3 regions of the Pseudarthrobacter sp. 1C304 genome follow, and region 2 is predicted to be linked to each of the others. Evidence: predicted binding sites of a transcription regulator. Region 2 holds the regulator's gene; each other region holds the start of a gene.
What was found. Region 2 encodes HrcA, which represses chaperone genes, less so after heat shock. Its sites were predicted from a motif close to TTNGCACTCGNNNNNNNCGAGTGCNAA; they were not measured.

Region 1 (6,237 bases), on a different contig from region 2:
GAGGCCATGCAGTCGCTGGCGGAACTGACGTCCATCCAGCCGGCGCCCGCCACCACTGTCCGGCTCAAGCGCAGCGTCCTGGACAACATCCGGGACCGCGAGGAACTGGCCGGGCGGCTGCGCCGGGCCGCTGAACTGGGAAGCTTCAGCCGCGCGTCGACCACCAGCCCGTGGCATGGCGCCCGCCTGCTGACCCGCAAGGAAACCCAGGAGGCCCAGCAGGTGGCCCGGTCCGTGGCCGGCAAACTTCCGCAGCTGCGGGACCTGATGAACGGCGTCGCCGAACACGCCGAGATCCGCCTGGGCCGCACGTTCGCCGAGTGGGGCGACCAGGTGGGGCTCCTTGTGGCGGTGCGCGAAAGCCTGGACAAATTCACCCCGGATATTTTCGACCGCCCGGTCCACGACCTGATTTCGGCCACGGCGGCCTCCTCCTGGCGGCGCGAACGGAACATTGAGATGCCGTCCATGCAGCGTTCGCGGCTGCGGCGGGTGGCGAAGGAATACGTCCGCCCCGGCGTCCACATTGCCGATTTGCACAGCTCACTGGTCCTGGTCCAGGAGCAGCGGGCCGCGTGGGCCGACTACGCCACCACACAGCGCCACCCGGCGGTTCCGTCCGGCCTGGGGGAGATCATTTCCCTGTACCGGGAGCTTGAAGCGGAGCTCGCCGAACTGGGCCAGGCCGTCCGGCACACCCCGGCCGGCGGGGAACTGCGCAGCACACCCTACGAGGAGCTCATGGAGCGCCTCGAACGGCTGGTGGCCGACACCGGGACGCTCGAAACCCTGCCGGAGCGGACGCTCTTGGTGGAGAACATGCGCGAGCACGGGCTCGGCGAACTCCTCGCCGACCTGGCCGAGCGCGAGGTGCCGGCCGAGTCGGTCGCCGCGGAACTGGAACTCGCCTGGTGGCAGTCCGCGCTGGAAGCCATGATCAGCGGGGACGATTACCTGGCCATGTCCGACGGCGACGCCCTCCGTCAGCTCGAGGCCGAGTACCGCCTCGCGGACAACGCCCACATCGCCAGCGGCGCGGCCCGCCTGCGTTGGACGCTCGCCGAACGGTGGCGGGCCGCCATCGCGGAGCACCCGCGCCAGGCCGAGCTGCTGCGCAGCCTGCTTAAGGACGGCCGGGTCACCCTGTCGGCTTTGACCGGCCAGGCGCCGGACCTGCTGCCCATGCTGGTGCCCGTCTGGTCGGTCAGCCCCTACCTCCTGACGGCGGTCCTGCCCGTGGAGCAGCGGTTCGACGCGGTTGTCATCCTCGACGCCGAGGCCACGTCCCTGCAGGCGGTCCTGCCCGCCGTCGCCCGGGCCAAGCAGGTCATCGCATTTGGCGACGACCGGATTGCCAGCCCGCGGACCTTCACCGTCAGCGTGGAGCGGCTCGCCGCCGGCGAGAGCTCCCATCAGGGGGTGGAAAGCGCCTACAAGGCCCTGTCCGCCGTGCTGCCCGTCTGGAACCTGCGGACCCTGTACCGGGCCGTCGACGAAGACCTGGTGCGGCAACTGAGCAAGGGCTTCTACGACGGCGGGCTGCGCCGGCTGCCGGAAGGCCAGTCCGCTACCGGGCTGGACCGTGCCCTCACGGTGGAGTACCTGCCCGACGGCACCGGGCTGCCCAGCGCCGACCATGACGGCGTGGAGTCGGTGGTGGCCGAGGTCAACCGCGCGGTGGAGCTGGTGTTTGAACACGCGCGGCTGCGGCCGCGGACGTCCTTGGCCGTTGTCACCGGCAGCCTCCGGCACGCGGCACGGATCGGTGAATCGATCCGCCTGCAGCTGCCCAACTATCCGCTGCTGGCCAGCTTCTTCACGGCCGGGGAGGAATCCTTCCGGGTGGTGGACCTGGAACGCGCCCAGGGTCTGGTCCGCGACCACGTGATTTTCTCACCGGGCTACGGACGCACCCCGCACGGGCGGGCGCTGCACAGCCTGGGCCCGCTGTCAGCGGAAGGCGGCCGGGCCAAGTTCGCCCTCGCCATGACCAGGGCACGCCGGTCCCTGCACGTGCTGAGCTGCTTCCGGCCCGAGGACCTCGACGTCACCCGGCTGAACCACGGCGCGGTGGACTTCTACGAGCTGCTGGACCGTGAAATCGCGGGCAACTCCGACCTGGGCAGCCCGGCATCGCGCGCGGCCGCCAGCGAACAGGCCCTGGGGGCCGACCCCCTGGTGGCGGATCTCGGCGACCGGCTCCGGGCCCGCGGCGCCCGGGTCTGGCACCAGTACGACGGCGCGCTGAACATGGTGGCTGCAGCCGATCCGCTGAGCACCCTCGGACAGGACGACGCCGAAATTCCCCGGCCCGTGGCCATTGAATCCGACGGCACCGAGCAGTACCGCCGTCTGACGGTCCGCGAACGCAGCAGGCTCCGTCCGCAGCTTCTGGAGCGACTCGGCTGGCGTTACATGCCACTATGGACCATAGAGGTTTTCACCGATCCGTCGGCCTGCGCTGACCGCATCGGCGGCTACCTGGGCCTTGAAAAGCCAGCCGCCACCCACCGGAAGCAGGCCTCGCCGGGCTTCTTTGACGACGACGTCGAAAACCTCGCCGTCAACGAAGCGCAGGGGTCGGAAAGCCGGACCACGTCCGGATGGCCCGCCGCCCCGCGGGACAATGGCCGGGAGCAGGCCACCGGTGAGCAGGAGTCCGGTGAACAGGCCGGCGGTGAGCAGAGCTCCGGTGAACAGGCCGGCGGCCCGCACGACAGAACAGAACAGGGCAGTACAGCCCAGAGCAGTAAGGAGGCCGACGGCATGAGTGCAGACGGCGCCAACCAGAACAGCGGCGGCACCGCCGACAGCGGTGACGCGCGGGACCGCGACGAAGTCCGCGGCCGCGACAACGCGCCGCAGCCGGCCGTTCCCGTCGTGGTCCCAGCAGGGGTGCTCCCGAACAAGGCGGCAGAGGATGATCCGCGCGGCTGGGGCGATGAGCGCGGCGGTAATGACCACGACTCCTGGCTCCGGGAGCAGAAGCCGCCGCACTGGGGCTGAGAGCGGACTGCCCGTCCTCAGCCGGGCGCGACGGCCGCGCTGGTGCGCTAACCGGGCGCGGCTGTGACCAGGACGAAGAACAGCTTCCCTTGGGTGGAAGCGCCGGCGAGTCTGCGGGCCTGGTCGGCATCGGCCGCCACGACCACCAGGCCGTCCGCCTCACCGGACGCCGGCCAGGGGCCGGCCTGGCTGCCGTGCTGTGACGTCCAGAGGACGGGCACGGCGGCCGCCAGCAGCTGCGACGCTGCCGGCTGGTCTAAGCTGTCGCCGGTGGTCATCACCACGTTGACGAGCTGGCCGGGGGAGAGCAGCTGGATGGAGGCGGGATCGGCCATCCGCAGCGGTACTGCGGCGGAGCCGGGCGGGCTGCCGGCGAGCATGCCGGGCCCCAGGATCTGGGAATCGGACAGCAGCTGGCCTTTGCGGAGTGCCGCGGCAAGCTGCTTGCCGGCGGGCGGGTCCGTGCCGCCGTAACTGCCGTCCGGCAGGAGGGTGCGCGGGACGTTAAGGACGGCGACGTCGTCCGCGCCGAGGACCGCACCCGCGGGCAGGTCCCGGGCAGCAGCGAACGCGGCCACGGTGGAGGCCGGCGCGGGCGTCAGCTGGTGGACGGCGAGTCCCGCCGCCAGACACAGCAGCAGCGCGACAACCAGCCTCCGATTGCGGTCCAGCCAGCGCACCAGCCGGCGGTCAGGTGGACCCTGAGGGTTGCTCCTCCGCGGCGGGCTCCCAGGTTTTGAAGGCGCACGTTTCGAAGACGTACGGGTTGAAGACGCGCGGGCGGGTCGCGGAAGGGTGGCCATAACCCGAGCCTAGGAGCCGGGAACCACCCCGGGCAGGCACCGGTCGGGCTATGTGGATAAAGGAAGCGGACGCAGGGCCGCGGCTACTAAGGCGGGCCTAGCTTGCCGACGCGGCGGCGGGAGCCGGAGCCGCTGCGGGGGCCGGAGCCGGGGAAACAGTGCTGCCCTTGGAGTCGCGGGAGTCCGTCCGGTAGAAACCGGAGCCCTTGAAGACCACGCCGACGCTGTTGAACTTCTTGCGCAGGGTCCCCTGGCATTCGGGGCAGGACGTGAGGGAGCTGTCGCTGAACGACTGCACGATCTCGAAGGCGTGGCTGCAGTCCTTGCAGGCATATGCATACGTGGGCACTTGAAATCCTCCTTGGGGCAAACGAGCAGGTCCCGTGCTGTCCGGTCCGGGTCAGCGCCGGGATGTCTCCCGGCCCAATCCGTCCCTTAGCAGTCGCAGGGCCTGAGTGCCAATTCTATCACCCCGGCAGTGCGCCCTTTGATAAGCCACTGATGGGCTATCCGAGCTGCAGCCGCACCAGCCCGCCCGGGGTCAGGGCGGCCGCCACCTTCCGGTCGAACGACTCTGCCGGGATGCTCCCGCCGGGCAGGACCTCGCCGTCGTACACGACGGCGGCGGTGGGCAGCGGAGGCAACGTGCCGCCCTCGGGCGCCTGGGAGGGCAGGAGGGCGGACAGCGCCGCCAGGAACTTGTCGTAGTACCCGCCGCCCTGGCCGATCCGGTTTCCGGACAGGTCGACGGCGGTGGCGGGCAGGAAGATGCCGTCGGCGCCCCGCATGACGGCTGTCCCGTGGCGCGGCCCCTCCGGCTCCTGGATGGGTGCGTAGCGGCTCCGGACAAACCCTGACTCCGGTGTCCAGTACACCCAGCTCAGCGCCAGCTCCGGCTCGCAGACCGGAAGCAGGATCCGGTGACCGGCGTCATGCAGCGCCGCAAGCAGGGGAAGAGTGGGCGGCTCGGAACCCACGCCGAGGTAGGCGGCGAAGGTGCCCGGGTTCCCGCCCGTCAGCCCGGTTGCCCATGCCAGGCCATGCCGTGCGATACCAGCCCCGGCGCTGTCCAGCCCGGCACGGGTCAATGCCGCGCGCCCCGCCCGGTGCCCGGAACGGATCTCTTCCTTGGACGCCATGATGCCTGGTCCTTCCCCGAGACGCGGCCCGGAAAAGGGGCCGTTCCCGCGGCTCGAATACTCCTCAAGTACATAATGTCTTGTCCCTCCGTTAGATTAGTCGAGTGACTACACCCAACGCTCCCGTCCGCAAGGCCGTCATTCCCGCAGCCGGCCTCGGCACCAGGTTCCTGCCGGCCACCAAGGCCATGCCCAAGGAAATGCTTCCCGTCGTCGACAAGCCCGCCATCCAGTACGTGGTGGAGGAAGCCGTCAACGTCGGACTGAATGACATCCTGATGATCACCGGGCGCAACAAGCGCGCGCTGGAGGACCACTTCGACCGCGTTCCCACGCTGGAAGCCACCCTTGAGGGCAAGGGGGACACGGCCAAGCTCGAGTCCATCCAGGCCGCCAGCAACCTGGGCGACATCCACTACGTGCGCCAGGGCGACCCCATGGGCCTGGGCCACGCCGTCCTCCGCGCCAAGCAGCACGTGGGCCACGAGCCGTTTGCCGTCCTCCTCGGCGATGACCTCATTGACGCCCGCGACGAGCTGCTGAGCACCATGATCGAGGTCCAGGCGAAGACCGGCGGATCCGTCGTTGCCCTCATCGAGGTGGACCCGTCCCAGATCAGCGCCTACGGCTGCGCCGCCGTCAAGGACGTCGAAGGTGAGGACTACGTCCGCATCGACCACCTGGTGGAGAAGCCCGACGCCAAGGACGCCCCGTCCAACCTTGCCGTGATCGGCCGCTACGTCCTGCACCCCGCCGTCTTCGACGTCCTGGAACGCACCGCCCCCGGCCGTGGCGGCGAAATCCAGCTGACGGACGCCCTGCAGGAACTCGCGGCAGGGGACGGCGATGGTTATGGCGTGTACGGCGTGGTCTTCCGCGGCCGCCGCTACGACACCGGCGACAAGCTGAGCTACCTCAAGGCCTGCGTGCAGCTCGCCTGCGACAGCGAAGACCTTGGCCCCGGCCTTCGCGAATGGCTGCCCGAGTTCGCTGCCAGCCTCACCCCCAGCCTGACCAAGTAGCTCCCGTGGGGGGCAGCTTCAACTGGCCGGTGACGCTGGAATGCGGTGACATCGTGCTGCGCCCCATCCGGTACCGGGACCGCAAGGAATGGACCGCCGTCCGCTCCCGCAACAGCGAGTGGCTGGCCCCCTGGGAGGCGTCCAACCCGGCTCCCGGGGGCGGGCTGCCCGATTACCGCCAGATGGTGCGCTCCCTTAAAGCCCAGGCCGCCCAGGCCACGGCCCTGCCGTTTCTGATCACCGCCTGGACCCCGGGGTTCCGCGACC
Region 2 (6,237 bases):
GCGGTGCGGCTGGCCGCGGTTGACGTGGATGCCGGCCGCGACGGAGAAGCAGGTGACGGCAATCCAGATCACCGTGGCGAGGACGGCGAAGATGTTGCCCACCACCGGGACGAAGACCAGCAGGTTGCAGACCACCGCGGCGATCGTGGGCGGCAGCGTGAAGTTGAGGGCTTCCTTGGACTCCTGTGCGGTGAACGGGCCGCGGTCCTTGAAAATCAGGTAGATCAGCAGCGCAGGGACGCAGCCGAGGATGCCGCCGAAGTGCGCGAGCGTGGCCCACTGGCGGTCCTCGTTTGCCGTCAGCGGCAGCGCATTGGCGGGAACGCCGTGGTAAGGCGGCTGGCCATGGCCGGCCTGGTCGCCGGGGTATTCGCGTGCATCATCTGCCACGGTGTCGTCCTTCGGATTGCGGTGTTGCATTGGTGCCTGGAAATGCGGTGCCTGGAAATGCCAGGGCTGCGCCGGGAGCGAAGCCGCCTTACCAAGAATACTTGCTTGGGGGCGGAATCGCGGATTGGCCCGCTGGTGCGGGCGGCCGGACGGGAACTCAGGGCACCGTGAGGAAGTCGATCACTTCCTCCACCCTTCCCAGCAGGGACGGTTCCAAATCGGCGTAGCTGCGCACCGCGCCGAGGAGTTTCTGCCAGCCCAGGCCGATGTCCTCCTTGGTGCTGTGCGGCCAGCCGAACGCCATGAGGATGCCGGTTTTCCAGTCAACGCCGCGCGGGATCACGGGCCACTTCTCGATCCCCAGCACAGCGGGCCGGATCGCCTGCCAGACGTCCACGTACGGGTGGCCCACAATCAGCACGTTCCCGGCCGCGCCGGGGGATGCCATGACGGCGTCGGCGATCCGGGATTCCTTGGAATCAGGAACCAGGTGGTCCACCAGGACACCAAGCCGGCGGCCGGGTCCGGGCCGGAAGGCGGCCACCGCGCCGGCGAGGTCGTCAATGCCGTGCAGCGGCTCGACCACAATGCCCTCCACCCGCAAGTCGTCGCCCCAGACTTTTTCGACGAGTTCGGCGTCGTGCTTGCCTTCCACCCAGATCCGGCTCGCTTTCGCCACCTGGGCGCGCTGCCCGGCGACCCGGACAGAGCCGGAGGCCGTGCGGGTGCCGGCCGGGGCCGCGGCCCGCGGCGCCGGCGGCATCAGCCGGATCGGCTGTCCTTCCAGCAGGAAGCCGAAGCCGAGCCGGAACGACCGCGACTTGCCGCGGCGGTCCTCCAGGGCAACGACGTGCATTCCGCCGGACTTCTCGACCCGGGTCACGGCCCCCACCCAGCCGGACTGCACTTCCTCCAGCACCATGCCGCGCTCCACCGGCACCTCCGGCAGCTGGGTCTTGGCGGGGGCGGACAGGTCCTGGGGGCCCCAGTTCTGGTACGACATTGGTTCCACACTGCTTTGCGCTTGGTCTTTGACGGCGGGCTGTGCCCGAAAACACCAGCCCCGGGAAGAACGCCCGGAGCGAATCCAATGCTAACAACGCGGCGACTCATATTAGACTGGTTAGCACTTAGGCATGTCGAGTGCTAACCACAGCGCTTGTTGGACGTTGTGGTTATTGAACACAGCTCCTGTTGAACATGCCTTGTGCCAGCGCAGTGTGCGGTGCGGCCGGTGAACGGCGGCGCCGGACGCCGGACCGTCGATTGGAGGTGGAACGTGAGCGAACCACGCAAACTCGAAGTGCTGCGCGCCATCGTGGAGGACTATGTCCATTCACGGGAACCCGTCGGCTCCAAAGCCCTCGTCGAGCGGCACCACTTGGGCGTGTCCAGTGCCACGATCCGCAATGACATGGCCGCCCTGGAGGACGAGGGGCTGATCACGGCGCCGCACACCAGTGCCGGGCGCATCCCCACGGACAAGGGTTACCGGCTCTTCGTCGACCAGATTTCGGCGGTCAAGCCCCTTTCGCCGGCGGAACGCCGCGCCATCCAGGCGCTGCTGGAGGGCTCCGATGACCTCGATGACGTCCTGGACCGGACCGTCCGGCTGCTCGCGCAGCTGACCAACCAGGTCGCCGTCGTGCAGTACCCGCACCTCAGCAGGGCCAAGGTACGGCACATCGAATTCGTCCTGCTGGCACCCCGCAAGGTGCTCGCGGTGCTGATCGCGGACACCGGCAAGGTGGAACAGCGGGTCATCGACGTCGGCCAGGACCTCCCCGACGACGCCCTCGCCGAACTCCGCACACGGTTCCTCGGCTCCCTCTCCGGCACCCCGCTGAACATCCTGCCGCAGTCGCTGCAGGCAGTGGTTGCCAGCTGCCCGCCCGCACGGCGCAGCGTCGCCCAGGCGCTGGCCCGCGGCCTGGAGGCCCTGGCCACGAGCAGCCGCGAGGAGCGCATGGTCATGGCCGGCACAGCCAACCTGGCCCGCTCCAATGTGGACTTCCCGCTGAGCATCGGCCCGGTGTTGGAGGCCCTCGAGGAGCAGGTGGTCATGCTGCGCCTGCTGAGCGACATGGCCGCGGACCCGCGCGGCGTCACGGTCAGCATCGGCCGGGAGAACCCGTACGACGGACTCGCGGAGGCCTCGGTGGTGGCCACCGGCTACGGGCCGGACGCGACCGCCAAGGTCGGCGTGCTCGGCCCCACCCGGATGGACTATCCCACCACCATGGCCGCCGTCCGGGCGGTGGCCCGCTACCTGTCACGGATCCTCGGACCCTGACGGACAACGCCCACACCCGGACCGCCGGGCACCAACCAGGCTTCTTGCCCCTTACCGCTTGCCCCTAACCGGCAGTACAACCAGGAAGAGATACACACTTTGAGCAGCCACTACGACGTTCTTGGAGTCTCCCGCGAAGCTACGGGTGAAGAAATCAAGAAGGCCTACCGCAAGCTGGCGCGGACCCTCCACCCCGACGTGAACCCCGGGGATGACGCATCGGAGCGGTTCAAGGCCGTGACGCACGCCTACGAGGTGCTGTCCGATCCGCAGAAGCGCCGGATCTATGACACCACCGGCAACGAGAACGGCACCGAGAACGGGTTTGGCGGCGGAAGCTACTCCGGCCAGGGCTTCGCGTTCCAGGACATCTTCGAGACCTTCTTCGGCGCCGGCGGCGGCCAGGCCGGTCCGGCCTCCCGGGTCCGCCGCGGCCAGGACGCCCTGATCAGCGTCCGGATCGACCTCCGCGACGCCGTGTTCGGCGTCAACAAGAAAATCGAAGTCGACACGGCCGTCACCTGCCCCACCTGCGAGGGCTCATGCTGCCGGGAAGGCAGCCACCCGGAGCGCTGCGACATCTGCGGCGGCAGCGGTCAGGTGCAGCGCGCCGTCCGCTCCATCCTCGGCCAGGTCATGACCACGGCGCCCTGCGGCTCTTGCGAGGGCTTTGGCACCGTTATCAAGGACCCCTGCAACGAATGCGCCGGCCAGGGCCGGATCCGCAGCCGGCGCTCCCTGACGGTCAAGGTTCCCGCCGGCGTCGCCACCGGCACCCGCATCCAGCTCTCCGGCCAGGGCGAGGCCGGTCCTGCCGGCGGACCCGCCGGCGATCTGTACGTGGAGATCCGCGTCAACAACGACGCCACCTACGTGCGCGACGGCGACGACCTGCACGCCAGCCTCAACATCCCCATGACGGCCGCCGCCCTGGGCACCGAGCTCACGCTGGACACCTTTGACGGCCAGCAGGAGATCGACGTCAAGGCCGGCACGCAGTCCGGTGAGGTCATCACCCTCCGCGGGCTCGGCGTCACCCACCTGCGCGGCTACGGCCGGGGGGACCTCAAGGTCCACCTGCAGGTTGATACCCCCGGCAAGCTCGACGCCGCCCAGGAGGACCTGCTGCGCCAGCTCGCGAAGCTGCGCGGCGAGCAGTTCACCGAGGGAAAGCTCGCGGCGAGCGGCGGTGTCTTCGCGAAGCTCCGGGACCGCCTCGGTAACCTGTAGCGGTGAGCAACCCCGTTTTCTTCACGGCCCCCGGCACCCTGGACGGGCTGGCGCCCGGTTCCGAGTTCATCCTGGACGGGGCCGAGGCGCGGCACGCCGTCACGGTGAAACGGCTCACCGTGGGTGAGTCCGTGGACATCGCCGACGGCGCCGGAAAACGCCTGACCGGCGCCGTCGCGGCCGTCGGCCCGAACCAGCTGACGGTGACGTGCGCTGAACTTTCCGACGAGCCCCGGCCGCCGGTCCGGCTGGTCCTGGTGCAGGCCCTCGCGAAGGGTGACCGGGACGAGCTCGCGGCGGAGACCGCCACCGAACTGGGAATCGACGCCGTAGTACCGTGGCAGGCGGAACGCTCCATCGTCCGCTGGAAGGCGGAGCGGGCGGCGAAAGCCCACGCCAAGTGGCAGTCAATCGTCACGGCGGCGGCCAAACAGGCGCGCCGTGCGTGGATCCCTGAGGTACGTTCCGCCGTCGACACCGCCGGGCTGCAGGCCGCAGTGGCCGCCGCTGACCTGGCCGTCATCCTCCACGAGGACGCGGTGCGTCCGCTGCGCCACGTGCTGGAGGCTTGGCAGGCGGCGGATTCCGCTGCCGGAGGGGCCGCTGACGCATGCGAAATCCTGCTGATTGTGGGACCGGAGGGCGGCATCAGCCCCCGGGAAGTCACCCGGCTCTGCGACGCCGGCGCTGTCACGGCCCTGCTGGGACACCACGTACTGCGGTCGTCCACCGCAGGGCCCGCTGCCACCGTCCTCGCCAGCGACATCCTGGGCCGCTGGTAGCCCGGAGCCGGCCGGTGCCACCTCCGGCGGGGGCGCCTACTTGACCGTGAATCCGCGCGTGTCGACGTTCAAGTCCTTGTCCGGGTTTCCTTCTTCAACCTGCGACACCCGGACCTCGTAGTTCCCGGGCCCGAGGTTGACCGAGAGGCTGAAGGCACCCGGTTCGCCGGTCCCGGACGACGCCGTGACCGTCCCGTTCAGGTAGGTGGTGGTGATGCTGCCGTCGATCCGCAGGATCTCCCAGCGGAGCTCTCCGCCGGGGTCGATGCTGCGGCCCGAGATCTTGACGGCGCCGTCGTCCACCGAGGTCCCCTCCTGGGGATCGATGATCCAGACCGGGGCCACCATTCCGGCGGTCCGCGCGGTCGGAGCGCCGAGCCGGACATGGTTGAAAGCAACGTAGTCGGTGTGGCCGTCCACAAGGACCACCACCTGGATCTGCTGCCCGGAATCGATCAGTCCGGCGCTGGCGGCGGCCGCCGTCGCGGTGTACACCAACTGCTGGACGGCCCGCTCCGCCATGGCGGGATCGACGTTGCTGTTGAAGGCATCGGCGGACATGTCCACCGTAATAACGTTCTTGCCGGAGATGGACGTCGCGAGTTTCTTCGGGTTCTGCCACGGCGTGAAGAAGTCCGGGTCCAGCGGCTTCTGCGACATCATGACCCGCAGCGCCCGTGTTACCGGATTCTCCTCCTCGGGGACGTCGCGGAACTCGCGGTAAAGGAACGTGTCCTCATTGCTCCGGCCGATCCAGTAGACCGGGGCCTTGTTGGATGCCTGGGTGGTTTCCAGCGGCGCGCTGGTGGTGGCCGCCGACGCCTGCGCGGACATCACCTGCGAGGGGGTGCTGGCGTTGGTGGCGCCGGGCTGGGGGGTTGCCACGCACCCGGACAGGGCCAGCGCCGCGGGCAGCATCAGAAGAAGCAAGCGCGGACCTACGCGCCTGCCTGCTGCTGTCTGCCCGTTTCCGCGTTTCCTGATCGCCGCTGCCCTTGTCTGCTCGGTGTTGCTGCCGGTGGTCGTGCGCCCGGTATCGCGCCCGGTGCCTGGGATCTTTGGTGCCGCCCGCCGGAACTGCCGGGGGTGGCCGATTTCCAGCATGGCACACGCCTTTGGCGCAGAACCGGGGTTTAGGCCGCACGGCCGGAAATGCAACGGTAACGATATGAGGCCGATACGAAGTTGATACCTAAAACCGGGAACGGTGCGTGCCCGCGGGCCGGCGGACCCCGCGGCCGGCGGCATGGGGAGCCGCTGCTGGCGTAAGATAGGAGGACCCGCTGACACCCGGAACCGGAGTCAGGCACCGCAGTTAATTCAGACAGCAGTTAATTGAGGCGGCAGTTAGTTGAGACTTCAGCTGACCGCCGGGCCGGATCAGGGGGCAGACCATTTCCGACTGGAGGGGACCAGAGGCCCGCGGGCCATCACCATGACTGAAGCAGCGAACGGCAAGGCCCGGATCAGCGCCGGAGAGCGCTCCGCAGGGGAATTTCCCCACTCCCTCCCAGGGCTGCGGACGGAGGTAGTCCTGTTCGA
Region 3 (6,237 bases), on a different contig from region 2:
AGCAGCACACCCGTGCGTCCGATGTCGGCGCGCGTCTCAGGCCTCAGGAGTTCACGTTCGAGGGCTTCTACGATGGCTTCGGGGCTCGCGTCCGTGCCGGGGGCCGGGGTCGGATCCTCGTCGAGCTCGCTGAAGAGGTCCGGTTCATCGAAGAGCGTCGGCTCGCCAAGGAGCTCCTGCCGGCCCGGAGGCGCTGCCTGTGGTGCTGCCTGAGACGCGGTCTGTGATGCGGTCTGTGATGCATGTGATGCTGCGGGCGCTTCGTCGGCTGCCGCCCCGAAGCCCGGGCCCTGGCGGACAGCCACACCCTGCTGGTAGGCCGTCGCAGCGGCCCGCGCGCGGTCATCGGCCGCCTCGTTGAGGTCATGCCCGGCGTGGCCGCGCACCCACTCGAATTTGTACTTGCGGCCGGCCAGCGCCTGGTCGATTTCCTTGAGCAGCTCAACGTTCATCACGGGCTTGCCGTCGGACTTGCGCCACCCCTTGCGCTTCCATCCGGGCATCCATTTGGTGACGGAGTTGATGACGTACTGGCTGTCACAGAGGATGTGCAGGTCCTCGCCGGGCAGGTGCGCGGTGGCGCGGAACAGGTCCAGCACGGCCATGAGCTCACCCATGTTGTTGGTGCCGTGGGGCCATCCCCCGGCCCGCCAGCAGTCGTCGTTTACGTACCAGGCCCATCCGGCCGGGCCGGGATTTCCTAAAGCCGAACCGTCGGCTGCTGCTGTAATCGTCACTGCACTATCCTGCCAGACCTCGGACCCGCCCGGTGCTCCCCGACGGCTTAACGCCGGCGGCGGCCCCACCCGAAGGTGGGACCGCCGCCGTTTGATGCTCAGCGTTCGGGGCCGGTTGATCCAGCCCCGGGACGGGGTGGTTAGAAACCGCCCATGCCGCCCATGCCGCCCATGTCGTCGCCGCCGCCCATCGGGGCACCGGCCTTCTCGGGCTTGTCGGCCACAACAGCCTCGGTGGTGAGGAACAGGCCGGCGATGGAAGCCGCGTTCTGCAGGGCAGAGCGGGTCACCTTGACCGGGTCGTTGATGCCGGCAGCCAGCAGGTCGACGTACTCGCCGGTTGCTGCGTTCAGGCCGTGGCCTGCGGGCAGGCCGCGGACCTTGTCGACCACAACGCCCGGCTCGAGGCCGGCGTTGAAGGCGATCTGCTTCAGCGGGGCGTCGATGGCAACGCGGACAATGTTCGCGCCCGTTGCCTCGTCGCCGTCGAGCTGCAGGTTGGCGAATGCCTTGGCGCCCGCCTGGATCAGGGCAACGCCACCGCCGGCGACGATGCCCTCTTCCACAGCAGCCTTGGCGTTGCGGACAGCGTCCTCAATGCGGTGCTTGCGTTCCTTGAGCTCAACTTCGGTTGCAGCGCCGGCCTTGATGACTGCCACGCCGCCGGCCAGCTTGGCCAGGCGCTCCTGCAGCTTCTCGCGGTCGTAGTCCGAATCGGAGTTCTCGATCTCGGCGCGGATCTGGGACACGCGGCCGGCGATCTGGTCGGCGTCGCCTGCACCCTCGACGATGGTGGTCTCGTCCTTGGTGACAACCACCTTGCGGGCGCGGCCCAGGAGTTCGAGGCCGGCGGTCTCAAGCTTGAGGCCGACTTCCTCGGAGATGACCTGGCCACCGGTGAGGATGGCGATGTCGGCCAGCTGCGCCTTGCGGCGGTCGCCGAAGCCCGGAGCCTTGACGGCGACGGACTTGAAGGTGCCGCGGATCTTGTTGACGATCAGGGTGGCCAGGGCCTCGCCCTCGATGTCCTCGGCGATGATCAGCAGCGGCTTGGAGGACTGCATGACCTTTTCGAGGACTGCAACCAGTTCCTTGACGTTGGAGATCTTGGAGTTGACGATCAGGATGTACGGATCCTCGAGGACCGTTTCCTGGCGCTCGGCGTCGGTGACGAAGTAAGCGGAGATGTAGCCCTTGTCGAAGCGCATGCCTTCGGTGAGCTCCAGCTCGAGGCCGAAGGTGTTCGACTCCTCGACGGTGATGACGCCTTCCTTGCCGACCTTGTCCAGGGCTTCGGCAATCAGGGCGCCAATTTCGTTGTCGCCGGCGGAGATGGACGCCGTGGCGGCAATCTCTTCCTTGGTTTCGATTTCCTTGGCGGTGGCCAGGAGCTCGCGGGTGACGGCTTCAACAGCCTTTTCGATGCCGCGCTTGAGGGACAGGGGATCCGCGCCGGCCGCGACGTTGCGCAGGCCTTCCTTGACCAGTGCCTGGGCCAGAACGGTGGCGGTGGTGGTGCCGTCGCCAGCGACGTCGTCCGTCTTCTTGGCAACTTCCTTGACCAGCTCGGCGCCGATCTTCTCGTAAGGATCGTCCAGCTCGATCTCCTTGGCGATGGAAACACCATCGTTGGTGATCGTGGGGGCGCCCCACTTCTTTTCGAGGACGACGTTGCGTCCACGCGGGCCGAGGGTGACCTTGACGGCGTCGGCGAGGATGTTCAGGCCCCGCTCAAGACCGCGGCGTGCCTCTTCATCAAATGCAATGATCTTGGCCATAACGGCAGTAGTCCTTTCGGGACAGTCGTTAAGAATGAACCTTGGCTTTGGTGCCCGCGACGGACGATCCCTGCCCCGCGGCCTCTGTATGCCGCACGGCCCGGGATCTCACCCCAGCCAGGTGTTTCTTTCGCTCCCGGCATCGGCTGCTGCAGCGCCGCCGCCGGTGGGACCGGGGCGCCGTTTTAGCAGTCAATACGCGGGAGTGCTAACTCAATAATTAGCACTCCCCCGGGGAGAGTGCAAGCAGTCGCCATGCCGGCGGGGCACCCTCCCGCGTGCTGGCGGCGCCTCGCGGAGCCCCGCTACGCTACGGGCGATTAAGTCCCGGCGCTGGTGGAGGTCTCGGAGCCGGTCCTGACGGCCGTATTGTCCGGCCCGAAGGTATAGAGGACATAGTTGGCGGCGGTGACGTCGCCATTGGCATCGAAGCGGATGGCGCCGGATTCCCCGTCGTAGTCGGGGCGGTTGCCCGCCCGCACCGCGTCCAGGCACTCCTGGTAGTTCTTGCAGACCACGGCCTCGCCAGAGGGCGCCCGGCCGCCGGACGCCTGGACGTTACCTCCGGACACCGAGATCAGGCTGCCCGCGATGGAGGTACCGGCGTCGTCCTGCGCGGCGGCGGCCGCGACCGCGGCGAGGTTGACGGCGTCGTAGGTCTCCGCCGCGAAGGTCATGTCCTTCAGCTCCGGGTCCACGGAAACCAGTTCACCTTGGAAGTGCGCCGAGGCGAAGTTCCCCGGCAGGATCCCCCGGGTGCCGTCAAGGGCGCCGGAACCGAGACCCGGCCCGTATTGGGTGACGGCACCGTCGCTGAGGACCAGCTTCTTTCCGGCGACGCCGGCGTTGTTCAGCTCCGCAATGGCACCCTGGGCACCCGCGCGGGCGACCAGCACCACGGCGCCGGGACCGGCAGCTTTCGCGGCCTCCGCCGCCTGCTGCGCCTGTCCCGGGGCGAACCCGGCCACGGCGACAGGCCCCAGGCCGGCCTCCTTGGCCGCGGCGGCGACGGCGGCGGACACGTCCTTGCCGTAGGTGCCTTCCTCGAACACCACCGCAAGGGAGGCTGCTCCGCCGTCCTTGGCGAGCTTGACGAGCACCGGGGCCTGCGCGACGTCGGCCGCCGAGGTGCGGAAGTAGTAGCCGCCGCTGTCATACGTGCTGAGCCCGCCGGCAGTGTTCGCGGGGGAAATCATGGCGATTTTGGCGCTGGAGAGAACATCGATGGCGCGGGGTGCCCGGCTGGAGTCCGTCGGGCCGATGACGACGTCGGCCTTGGCTGCGGCGAGGGCGCTGGCCTGGCTTTCGGTGTCGCCGCTCACGGTTGCCGGGAGCAACTCCACCGGTTTGCCCTTGTGCCCGCCGGCGGCGTTGATTTCCTTGACGGCGAGCTTCGCGGCGGCAAGCTGGGGGGCGTTGAGGAAGGCCTGGGGGCCGGTGTTGTCCAGGAGCAGCCCGATCCGCAGGGTGCCGTCGCCGCTTGCGTCGGATTGCCCCACCCGGGCGCCGCCCGACGGCCCCAGGCACGCGGTCAGGGTGAGGGCGGCCGTGGCCGCCACCGCCAGGGCCCTGCCGCGCCGGGCGGGCGCACCCCGGCGGCGGGCGGCGCTGGCAGTGGCAGTGGCAGGCGAGGTGTCCGGCGAGGCGTGGTTGGCGGCGAAGGTCACTAGGCGGGCCGGACGCTCTCGGCCTGGGGACCCTTGAGGCCTTCGCCGATTTCGAGTTCGACGCGCTGGCCCTCGTCAAGGGCGCGGTAGCCTTCACCGGCGATTGCTGACCAGTGCACAAAAACGTCGGCCCCGGAATCGTCCACCGTGATGAAGCCGTAGCCCTTCTCGGCGTTAAACCATTTGACGGTTCCCAATGCCATGCTGTCCACACTTTCGGTTGGCTTGCGGGCGGCCCACCTCACTGTGCGCCGCGGACTGCGGGCCGTGGAAGGCACCATGCAGTTCGCAAATACTGTACCCACAGCCGCCTGCCGGTGCGCAGGGCACGGGCGGGCGGGGCCGCGAATAGTTATTCACGCGTAACCGAAACGGGCTACTGGAAGCCGGGCCCCAGCACAACGACGAGCGGCAGCTGGAACTCGGCCGAGTCCACCACGGTCTGGATGCCGAGGAGTTCGCCGAGGGCCTCGGCGTTCGCCGCCTGCGCGGCGCCCTTGTAGAAAATGACCGAGCGCTGCTGCGGCACCCCGCCCCAGTTGCCGAGGGTTCCGAGTTTCCAGCCTGCGCTGGAGACCGTTCCGCCCACGCGGCTCGCCAGTCCGCCGGTGGTGGTGCCGTTGAAGATGGCCACCGGCTGGGTCTTGTCGACGGCGGCAGCTTCGGCCGTCGGGGCAGGCGGGGCCGACGTTGTGGCGGACGGAGACGCGGTGGCCGCCGGAGCGGAGGGCACCGGGGCGGAGGGTGCCGGGGTGGACGCGGCGGGCTCCGGGGAGGCGGCAGCGCTGCTGCCGCCCTGCTCCGCGGAGACGGCGGCCACGGTGTTTCCGGCGCTCGAGAGTCCGAGCTTCGGCAGGAACAGGAAAGCCACCAGTCCTACTGCCAGGGCTGCGGCGCCGACGGCGAGGATGGGAGCCAGACGACGGCCGCGGCGGGACTCGGCGACGGCCCGGTGGACACCCTGGCGCGTGGAGGTCTCCGGGACCCGATCAAATTCATCCCGAGCATATTTGGTCATGGTAAAAGCGACGTCCTTGCTGATTTCCGACGAATAGCCCACGCCGGCCGGTCCGCGGGAATCCGCGCATCCGGCTGTGCCTTACGCGTCTGAACCCAATCGGCGGGCAGTGCGGGCACGTTGGCGTGACGTACGTAGTCTACGCAATCTCTTCACCAACATCGGATCGTGGGCCAGCGCATCCTCGGTATCGATGAGGGCGTTGAGGATCTGGTAGTAGTGCGTGGCGGAGAGATCGAAGAGCTCCCGGATGGCCTGTTCCTTCGCGCCGGCGTACTTCCACCACTGCCGTTCCAGCGCGAGCATCTGCTGATCCCGGCTGCTCAGCGGCGACTGGGGGCTGGTCCCGGCGGCGTCCTGTTCCGCCGTCGGAAGGTGCTCCTGCGCTTGCTCGGCCATGACACACTCCCTGCTGGTTGCCGTCCTGATGGTTCCAGCGCTGAGGAGAAGGCGCGGCTGGTTCCGGTGAAAAGTCTCTCCCCATGCTACGGGCGAATAACAGGGTTGTCATTTGCCGTCCTGCGACAATGGCCCTGTGCCAATCTCCGATTCCCGCGACCTCGATGCCCTGTTCGACCTGGACGACCCCTCGGACGGGGATGCCGGATTCGCCGGCCTGGCCCGCCTCCCGTTGGAGGAGCTGGTGGCCCCCGGCTGGGCGGAGGCGCTGGCGCCGGTCGAGGGGAAGCTCCGTGAGGTCCTGGCCTTCCTGGGCCGGGAAGTTGCCGCCGGGCACCCGGTCCTGCCGGCGCCGTCGAACGTCCTGCGGGCATTCCGGCAGCCGCTGGCGGACGTCCGGGTGCTGATTGTGGGCCAGGACCCGTATCCGACCCCGGGCCACGCCGTGGGGCTGTCGTTCGCCGTGGACGGCGCCACCCGCCCCATCCCGCGCAGCCTCGCCAACATCTACAAGGAACTCGACGCCGACCTGGGGCTGCCGCCGCGGGTTCACGGCGACCTCAGCCGCTGGGCGGAGCAGGGGGTGCTCCTGCTCAACAGGGTCCTGAGTGTCCGCGCCGGGGACGCCGGTTCGCACC

Region 1: a site for HrcA is predicted at 4,245-4,271, ahead of ACTWQD_RS05360 (FmdB family zinc ribbon protein). Genes of this name have one in related genera too.
Region 3: a site for HrcA is predicted at 2,701-2,727, ahead of groL (chaperonin GroEL). Genes of this name have one in related genera too.

What each region holds. Positions count from the first base shown of each region.
Region 1 covers NZ_JBQQCH010000002.1:283,676-289,912, reverse strand. The annotation lists gene ACTWQD_RS05370 (AAA family ATPase) at 1-3,006, shown strand, start outside; gene ACTWQD_RS05365 (RcpC/CpaB family pilus assembly protein) at 3,054-3,686, opposite strand; gene ACTWQD_RS05360 (FmdB family zinc ribbon protein) at 3,907-4,158, opposite strand; gene ACTWQD_RS05355 (5-formyltetrahydrofolate cyclo-ligase) at 4,316-4,948, opposite strand; gene galU (UTP--glucose-1-phosphate uridylyltransferase GalU) at 5,053-5,970, shown strand; gene ACTWQD_RS05345 (GNAT family N-acetyltransferase) at 5,976-6,237, shown strand, end outside.
Region 2 covers NZ_JBQQCH010000003.1:119,691-125,927, reverse strand. The annotation lists gene ACTWQD_RS08115 (DUF4870 domain-containing protein) at 1-390, opposite strand, end outside; gene ACTWQD_RS08110 (DUF3097 domain-containing protein) at 548-1,393, opposite strand; gene hrcA (heat-inducible transcriptional repressor HrcA) at 1,670-2,683, shown strand; gene dnaJ (molecular chaperone DnaJ) at 2,783-3,913, shown strand; gene ACTWQD_RS08095 (16S rRNA (uracil(1498)-N(3))-methyltransferase) at 3,916-4,695, shown strand; gene ACTWQD_RS08090 (GerMN domain-containing protein) at 4,732-5,613, opposite strand; gene ACTWQD_RS08085 (PhoH family protein) at 6,131-6,237, shown strand, end outside.
Region 3 covers NZ_JBQQCH010000006.1:181,922-188,158, forward strand. The annotation lists gene ACTWQD_RS13190 (RNase H family protein) at 1-737, opposite strand, end outside; gene groL (chaperonin GroEL) at 878-2,515, opposite strand; gene ACTWQD_RS13200 (ABC transporter substrate-binding protein) at 2,836-4,182, opposite strand; gene ACTWQD_RS13205 (cold-shock protein) at 4,182-4,385, opposite strand; gene ACTWQD_RS13210 (LytR C-terminal domain-containing protein) at 4,559-5,200, opposite strand; gene ACTWQD_RS13215 (DUF3263 domain-containing protein) at 5,282-5,599, opposite strand; gene ACTWQD_RS13220 (uracil-DNA glycosylase) at 5,736-6,237, shown strand, end outside.